2 regions of the Paenibacillus sp. FSL H3-0457 genome follow, and region 1 is predicted to be linked to the other one. Evidence: predicted binding sites of a transcription regulator. Region 1 holds the regulator's gene; the other holds the start of a gene.
The links. Region 1 encodes Rex, which represses fermentation and respiration genes when NADH is low (regulators of the CRP and FNR family bind a similar motif). Its sites were predicted from a motif close to TTGTGAAATATTTCACAA; they were not measured.

Region 1 (4,675 bases):
TATGAGCGATGCCTTGTTTGGTCTCTTGCCTGAACGAAGTGATGCTTCACCGGGAGAGACGGGGCAATTTTCACTGCGTCTGAAAGCATCTCAGAAACCTGCAAAATGGCAGGAGTTGCAGGATCTGGAGAACCAGATCTATGTGACTCTGGGCGATTTGGTTCGCAAAGGGGACAAATTGCTGCTTGAAGTGAAAGAGGATCAGGATGATTATCAATCGGATAGTCTGATCACGGACATTACAGGACTGCTGAAAGATCTGACCACATTGAAGGAGAATCTACGTTTCTTCATGCGTATGGATGACGCCAAAACGGTGTACTGGATGGAAGCCAGCGGCCAATTCCGCAGCAAATCTCTCCAGCTGTATGCCGTACCTGTAGATGTGAGTGCACAACTTAAGGATTTATTTTTTGATAAAAAGAAAAGTGTTGTGCTTACATCGGCTACGCTTTCGGTAGATAAGTCATTCCAGTTCATGATTGAACAGCTTGGCTTGCAGGAAGCCGCCGAGAACAATCGGCTATTAACGTCGATGTTGCCATCACCTTTCAACTATCGCGATCAGGCACTTCTGGTGATTCCGCGTGATTTCCCAAGTGTGAAGGGAAGTGTGGGTGATGCGCACTTTGTTAATATGCTGGTGCAATCACTCGCAGAGACGGCAATTGCTACGCGTGGACGCATGATGGTTCTGTTTACTTCATACAAGATGTTGCGACAGGTCTATGATCCGCTGAAGGAGGCACTGTCTGGCAACGACATCTCGTTGCTTGGTCAAGGCGTTGACAGTGGAAGTCGTTCCAAATTGACTCGCAGGTTCCAAGATGCCAAAGCTACGGTACTTCTGGGCACAAGCAGCTTCTGGGAGGGTGTAGATATCCCGGGAGAGGCGCTAACCTGTCTCGCTATTGTGCGACTGCCGTTCCAGCCACCGAATCATCCGTTGGTGGAAGCCAAGAGTGAGTTGCTTCAGGAACAGAAGAAAAATCCGTTCATGAAACTGTCCGTGCCGCAAGCGGTCATTCGTTTCAAGCAGGGATTTGGCCGGTTGGTGCGTACAGCGAAGGACAGAGGAATTGTCATTGTTTATGATACACGGGTGATTGAAGCGTATTATGGTAAATTCTTTTTGTACTCATTACCTGGTCCCAAAATGGAGCATATGCTCACGGAGCAAATGGTTCCACGAATTACCGAGTGGTTGGAAAAACCTGCTAATGAACAAAAATAATGGTTGTTTTGTTCGTTATATCATTGCATGACACTATCGTTTGGCGTTAAACTTTATTAGATATTTCCGTATCCGATTAAAGCAGTTGCACGTAAGAACTTATAACCTAAATTACAAGGAGCATTCCGTATAAAATGTCACGTTTATCTTTGAGTTTTATACAGAATGCTCATCTTTTCATCTATTATTTTATCGTGGCCTTGGTAAGGGGGAGCAAGAATGAAATCGGATAAAATTTCGGAAGCGGTGGTACGACGTCTGCCTGTATACTTGCGTTATTTGAACGAGTTGCATCAGCGTGAGGTGGCTACTGTTTCTTCTCAAGAGCTTGGACAGAGGCTGGATCTGAATCCGGCCCAAATTCGTAAAGACCTGGCTTACTTCGGTGATTTTGGTCGTAAAGGGATCGGGTATGATGTATCCTATCTGATCGAAAAAATTCGTCACATTCTCAAAATCGATCAGCAAATTAATGTAGCTCTGGTAGGAGCGGGTAACCTCGGTCAAGCCTTGTCCAACTACAACGCATATCTGAAAGACAACATGAAGATTGTTGCTGTATTTGATGCATATGGACCGAAGATAGGTAGTCAAATCAACAGTTTGACGGTAAAACCAATGGATGAATTGACGGAAGCGGTTAAAATGGAAAACATTCGCATCGGAATTATCACGGTTCCGGATACGGAAGCCCAAAATGTAGCCGATCAGCTTATTGAATCAGGAATTGAAGCGATCCTTAATTTTGCACCAACCATTCTAAAAACACCGCCGCATATCCGCATTCACCATGCTGACTTTACAACGGATCTGCTTAGTTTGGCCTATTACTTGGAGACTGGAAAGGACGACGAGGAAGATGACAACAAATAGATGGGTAATTCACAACGGCAAATTTGCCGTTAATGAAGGCGGCACAACATGGAACGTGGTCCACGGATACATGGTTGTTGAGAATGACAAGATTGTGCATATTGGTGAGACATTGCCGGATGAAGACAAAAATTGTACCAAAGTGGATGGAAAAGGACTGTTCTTCCTGCCGGGTCTGATCAATACGCATGGTCATGCAGCGATGTCGTTGCTCAGAGGGCACGGAGACGATCTTGCATTGCAAGTATGGTTGCAGGAAAAAATGTGGCCGATGGAAGCGAAAATGACTTCAGAAGATGTATATTGGGGAACTTCGCTATCAGTGCTTGAAATGTTGAAAGGCGGAACTACAGCTTTCCTGGACATGTACGATCACATGGATCAAGTTGCCAAAGTTGTGGAGCAATCCGGCGTTAGAGCAGCACTGGCACGTGGTGTAATCGGGCTGTGCTCGGAAGAAGAACAATTGCGGAAGCTGGAGGAGTCGGCAGCGTTTGCACGTGAGTGGAATGGACAGGCAGATGGTCGCATTACAACCGTAATCTCGCCACACGCCCCATATACATGCCCTCCTGACTACATAGAGAAGCTTGTGCAGGTCGCGAACGACCTAAACCTTCCCCTTCATACACATATGTCGGAAACGCTTCGTGAAGTCGAGCAGAACGTGGCTGATTATGGACTGCGTCCTGTGGCACATCTGGAGAAACTGGGCTTTTTCTCTCGTCCATCCCTGGTTGCACATGCGGTGCATCTGAATGACGAAGAGATTGAGATTCTGGCCCGCCATGATGTGGCTGTATCCCATAACCCGGGAAGTAATCTGAAACTCGCTTCCGGTGTTGCGCGGGTACCTGCGTTGCTGAAAGCTGGAGTTACCGTGTCACTCGGAACAGACGGACCGGCAAGCAACAACAACCTGGATATGTTCGAGGAAATGAGACTGGCTGCATTGATCCACAAAGGTGTATCTGGTGACCCGACGGCAGTGCCAGCAGGCGAAGCGTTATTACTCGGAACGTCATACGGTGCCAAATCTATCTTCTTGAACAATACCGGAGCACTCCAGGTTGGCATGAAGGCTGACTTTATCGCCTTGGACATTGAACAGGCACATTTCTATCCACATACAGACCTGATCTCACATACAATCTACTCGGCTTCTGCTAAAGATGTTGAGCACGTATGGGTGGATGGAAAACAAGTGGTGAAACATGGCGAATGTCTGACGTTGGATGAAGAACGCATTTTGCGTGAGTCTCAATTGGCATTTGATGGTCTGCTTGCTCGTTAATTGCAGGACAGCATCATAGGGAAAGGAAGTTCGGCTTTTGAAGAAAAAAAAGAAGTGGATATGGATTTCGCTGCTTGCACTGGTTCTGATTCTGTTTGGACTTCAGCGTTATTACGTCCATGTCACGCAGGACCAACGCAAGGAAGAAGCGCTCGCCATACAAGCAGCACAGGAGCAACTGGGCATTACATCCTATGATGAATTGCGCAAGTACATCTGGGGAGACAAAGAAGGCTCTGACAACATCTACTGGACCCTGATCGGCAAAAACAAGGATAACCAGGATGTTATGGTCTGGGTTAAATTCGATGCAAACAATCAACCGGTTAAGGGTGCAAACGCTGTACACAGTGAGCTGCTGCAGAATGGCATGTCCGAAGCGCAGATACGCAATCGCTTCAGTTCTGAAGTTCCTGCCGGTGAGATTAAACGAATCATGCCCGGAGTTGTGAATGGAATATATGTGTGGCAAGTGTATTATAAAGACGGTACGCATAACCACTATCGCTTTTATCGTTTTAGCAACGGAGAACAGGTGGACCTGGTCTACACACTCCCGAACAGCTAGAACAAGATAGAGTGAGATAACTAGAGAATTAAAGAAATGAAAGAACCGGCAGACGGATATCCGACTGAACCGGTTCTTTGTGTTGTCTGTAAACATATTTGATTTAAATAGTTAAAATTAATAATTTATTCATATTTTCGCCTTCGAAATTGTATATACGATGTGATATACTCAGATATGTACTCAAAGTTACATTCAAAACAAATAAACCTGTCAAAATTATCGCAGGAGTCAATGTGCACATATTCGTATATACCAATAAGCCAGTAGGTTGGGCCAAATTCTGGGAGGGGTAATTCACTTGAAGCTAAAAGTATTGCCTATTGCTTTAACTGCCGTCATTTCAGCCGTTGTGTTGTTTGGAGGTTGGTTTGTATATCGTCAGGTGGCTGTGCAGAATCCGATTGAAAAAATGGTAACCCAGTACGATGGAGTCAATGACGTTCAATTAACTATTAACCGCAATGACGTACAATTGAAACTGGATCTGCAACCTGATGTTGATTTGGGCAGACTGGTACAATATATTCACAAAGAAGGACAGACCCTGATTGGAACACGCTCACTAAAGTTGGATGTTGTGGATCATTCCAGTGAAGCACTGGAAAGTTGGTGGGGGGATGCGATGTTCACCGTAGCTCAGGCGATGGAGAACAAGCAATACACCGAGATTACACCAACGTTGTCCAAGATGGCGACGAATGGA
Region 2 (4,675 bases), 870 kb from region 1:
ACTTGGGAGCCACACTTTCACCGTATGAAGGAAGGTTAATTACGCAATTATTACGACTAGATACAGTGCAATCATTAGTCTCAAGTAATGCAATAATCCTATTATCGATTTCAGCAGTTAGTTTGGGAGTAGTAACCCTTCATCGCAAAAAGAAGAATATTCAACAAACATAGAAAACAGGGAACTTCTTGATATGGAGTTCCCTTGTTTTAGAATGAGTTGTATGAACCGTTTAATTATAATTTTTGTAATACACCAAGTGATCGGTCCATTCATTATTTTCGTGTATAAACCCTTTACGTAGACATTCAAATTCCATACCAACACTCTCTGCCAGTTTCATGGAAGGGGTGTTATCCACATTGATATGAGCCTCTATCCGGTGGAATTTCAGATGTTCGAATGGACTCCTCTGGACTGAATTTATGCTCGTGGCATAGCATTGAAATAGTCCATAACTACGCTGCGAAACTCTAAAGCGGCTTTGGAAATATACCTGTTTTTGTGCGAAAGTAGAGCGATTTCCCGAACGAGCTGGTGTTCCTCTACCTGAAGATATTTAATGCGCTCGTGCGGGTTTCTGGCTGTGCTAGGTATAAAAGCGAGACCGATCTCCGCCTCCACAAGGGCTGTTAATCTTGCAGGCTCATCCCCTTCATATACATACTTCGGTAGGAAACCAGCGGATTGACATACGGAATCCACCATATCACGAACCCCATACCCTTGCTTCACCCCAACAAACCACTCGTCCTTAAGCTCTGTCAATTGAATGCTGCTTCGGTCTGCATATCGATGACCCATAGGAACAGCGACTACAATCGGATCGTCATATAGTATCTGACATTCGATATCGTCACCTTCAATCGGAGGGGAGGAGAGACAAAAGTCCACCTCGCCCCGATGCAGAAGTCTGGACATGTTTTCTAACGAAACCATTTGCACATGGAACTGAATATCCGGCTTGTTTTTCCGGAATTCCCGCAGTATACCTGGCAATGTGCTCGCCGTAGTCACCGCCAATTGCAGTGTACCCTGATCCGGATTGGAGAGGTCAGCAATTTCCCGCTTTCCTTGTTCCAATTCAAATAAGGCTTTTTCAGTTCGCTGAAGAAATGTTCTTCCAAAGTCGTTTAGTCGCAGCTTTCTCCCGATTCGATCAAATAAAGGGACTCCAAGGTCGTCCTCTAATCGTTGTATCGTTTTGCTCAGGGAGGATTGCGTGACATGCAGCTTTCCCGCAGCTTCCGTAACATGCTCGCATCGGGCCACCGTAAGGAAATATTTTAGTTGAAGAAGCTCCATTTGCACCATTCCTTCATTCCTTCTAGTTCATCAAATCATAACATATAATGCGTTGGAATAAATGAATACGTTCAAGTAAAATAACAGCAGAAGAGAGAGAGGTGCACCAATGAACGTTCGAAATAAAGGATTGATGTTAGCTGTTGGACTCGGAATTATGTTGAATCCGTTGAATTCCTCCATGATTTCGGTGGCAATCTCCAGGCTACAACAAGTGTATCAACTTAATTTTACAGCCGTTTCGTGGATTATTTTATCATTTTATATTGCCAGTGCTGTCGCTCAACCCGTTATGGGCAAGTGTAGTGATTTGTTTGGCCGCAGGAAGATCTTCCTCATGGGTCTTGTTATTGTTTTTGTGTCGTCCATGCTAGCTCCGTGGTCTCCCAGTTTTTCGTGGCTCATCGTATTCCGGATTGTTCAATCAATTGGCACAAGCATGATGGTGGCCGTCGGAATGGCGATTGTCAGAATGAACGTGACTGAAAAACAAGCCTCCGCCTTGTCCACCTTGGCTATATTCCTTTCAGGAGCGGCTGCAGTTGGACCTTTTATTGGTGGAGTATTGATTCATTGGTGGGACTGGCACAGCATATTCTTCGTTAATATTCCGTTTGTCATGGCAAGCTTTTGGTTCGCCTGGAAAACAATCCCGAAGGACGAGCAATCTCCGTCTATCTCTGGTCACATGTCCATTCGGCCATGGCTTGCGTTAATTGACGCACCAGGTATCCTGATGTTTACGGTAGCTTTGGTGACTCTGCTCATCGGTTTACTATCAGTAAATTCCACAGGAGATATTTCAACATGGCATCTGCTGACAGGGGGGATCGGGTTAATCGCACTCGTCATGTTCATCCGACATGAATTAAAAGCAGCCACGCCTTTTATCCCTCTGCGAACGTTTGCCTCATATCCCGAGATGACTTGGGTGAATGTGCAATACATGCTGGTGAACATCCTGTTTTACGCACTTTTTTTTGGAGTTCCTACGTATTTGAAGCAGGTACGTCATCTCAACGAAGTTCATACAGGAATGAGCATGCTAGCTTTGGGGTTATGCTCAGTCATTATTGCTCCGATCGCAGGACGCTGGATTGACAGATCAGGATCACGGCCAGCTCTGATCGTATCCGCTTCTTTAATGACATTTGGATCCATATTGATCGTTGTTATGAATGAAACTTCTCCAATCTTCATAATCATTGTTGCCTTAGCTTTATTTGGCATAAGTAACGGCCTAAACGCGGTCGGTATGCAAGCAGCACTGTTTAAAAGCACACCGAAAGAAATGATTGGAGTCGCATCGGGTATTTTTAATACATCACGCTACCTGGGGACCATTTTATCGTCGTTATTGATTGGAATTGTTATGGGGGATACATTCAATGTGACAGGATTTCAGATGCTTGGAATCATCCTTACGGTATTAGCTGCATCACTGATCATCATGAGCGTACGTCGCGAGGCAGGTGCGGTGAGTCCGGAGAAAGTAAAATAGAGAATCTTCCGTGCAATAACACGTTTACACCCAATGAATCAATAGCTCCATTGGGTGTATTTTTTGATTTTCACCAAGTTGTCAGAAAGAGTTGATCCTTTCTTGAACGTTTAGGGTAGAAGACGTGTCTTTGATTGAATTAGGTAAAAATAAAGATATAATAATTTTGATTAATAGGCTTGGTTAGTACATTAAGTGCATCAATATCAGATTTTAATAGGCATCCAATGATTGTTATTATCGGGGGCCTACAGGAGTAAACGCATTATAGGTGTGGCAAGATATCGTCATACCTAACTTTGTGAAATTTTTCGCAATTCTGCATTGAGCTTGGCCAAATCTGATATTGAATGTTTCTAAATTGAACAGAGTTTGAAAGGAGGCAACACAAAGAATGGCTATTGATACGGTTTTATGGAGCAGGCTGGTGACTGGTTTGACGCTCGGGTTCCACGTGATTTTTGCAACGCTTGGTGTCGGTGTACCTTTGATGATTGCTATTGCAGAGTTCATCGGCATTCGGAAGAAGGATCACCATTACATACTTATGGCAAAGAGGTGGTCCAGAGGGTTTGTCATTTCTGTGGCTGTTGGTGTTGTGACAGGTACAGCGATATCACTGCAGTTGGCCCTGGTATGGCCGAATTTTATGAAGCTGGCCGGGAATGTCATTGCACTGCCACTATTTATGGAAGTATTTGCATTCTTTTTTGAAGCAATATTCCTGGGTATTTATCTGTACACGTGGGATCGGTTCAAAAATCCATATATCCACTGGTTGCTGACCATCCCAATTGTCGCCGGGGCAGGCATGTCTGCTGTTTTTATTACAACAGTGAACGGATTCATGAACCAGCCTGAAGGTTTTGTCATGGAAGCAGGTCAATTCATGGCAGTGAACCCCGTACAAGCGATGCTGAATACGGCGACCTTCTCCAAAGTATTCCACGTATTAAGCTCGGCTTATCTGACAGGAGCTGCCCTGTTGGCAGGAATAGCAGCCTTTGCGATGCTGAGAAAAGGGGTGTCGGCCTACCACAAAAAAGGCTTGAATCTCATGATGGCCGTTGTGCTGGTATTCAGTTTATTAAATTCCTTAGCTGGAGATGTGTCTGCCAAATTTTTGGCTGAGCATCAGCCGGAGAAGCTCGCAGCTGCCGAGTGGCATTTCGAGACGGAAAGCGGCGCGGATTTGATTTTTTTGGGATGGCTGAATGCAGAACATGAAATTATAGGCGCTCTTCATTTGCCGAAACTGCTCAGTTTCCTTGCCTTTGGAGACTTTAACGCCGAGGTAACCGGGCTGAACGAATTTCCACCAGATGAACACCCGCCCTTACTTGTGCATTATTTATTTGATCTAATGGCTGGTATTGGATTCGCTCTGCTTGCTATATCAAGTCTGTACTTCCTGTTTGTATTCTGGAAGAAACGTAATCAGTTTAACAAGTGGATGCTTCGTATGGTTGCACTGAGTGCACCGCTTGCTTTTCTGGCCGTTGAGATGGGTTGGTTCTATGCAGAGATCGGGCGGCAGCCATGGATCATCCGAGGTTATATGCGGGTAGAAGAGGCCGCTACTTCTTCACCGAGTGTGAGAATTTTATTTTTCGTCTTCTTGCTTCTCTACATCCTGCTAGGCGTTATGTGTGTCGTCGTACTGAGACGGTTGTTCAATAACAATCCTGCTGAACTCGAGATGGAGAAATGGTTGAAGGAGAAGCATGATCAATCAGCCGAGAAAGGGGGCCAGGCATAATGAGTTATGAATTAATTGGTATTTCGGTACTCTGGCTGTTCTTGTACGGCTATCTTATTGTAGCTTCCATTGATTTTGGAGCAGGTTTCTTCGCCTTTTATGCACGCCTG

Region 2: a site for Rex is predicted at 3,106-3,123, ahead of MHH25_RS15215 (cytochrome ubiquinol oxidase subunit I). Genes of this name have one in related genera too.

What each region holds. Positions count from the first base shown of each region.
Region 1 is NZ_CP150283.1:4,286,517-4,291,191, reverse strand. It holds gene dinG (ATP-dependent DNA helicase DinG) at 1-1,234, shown strand, start outside; gene MHH25_RS18920 (redox-sensing transcriptional repressor Rex) at 1,454-2,107, shown strand; gene MHH25_RS18915 (amidohydrolase) at 2,094-3,401, shown strand; gene MHH25_RS18910 (DUF5590 domain-containing protein) at 3,439-3,969, shown strand; gene MHH25_RS18905 (hypothetical protein) at 4,271-4,675, shown strand, end outside.
Region 2 is NZ_CP150283.1:3,417,078-3,421,752, forward strand. It holds gene MHH25_RS15195 (MFS transporter) at 1-173, shown strand, start outside; partial or broken gene MHH25_RS15200 (GNAT family protein) at 233-403, opposite strand; gene MHH25_RS15205 (LysR family transcriptional regulator) at 424-1,305, opposite strand; gene MHH25_RS15210 (MFS transporter) at 1,415-2,806, shown strand; gene MHH25_RS15215 (cytochrome ubiquinol oxidase subunit I) at 3,201-4,565, shown strand; gene MHH25_RS15220 (cytochrome d ubiquinol oxidase subunit II) at 4,565-4,675, shown strand, end outside.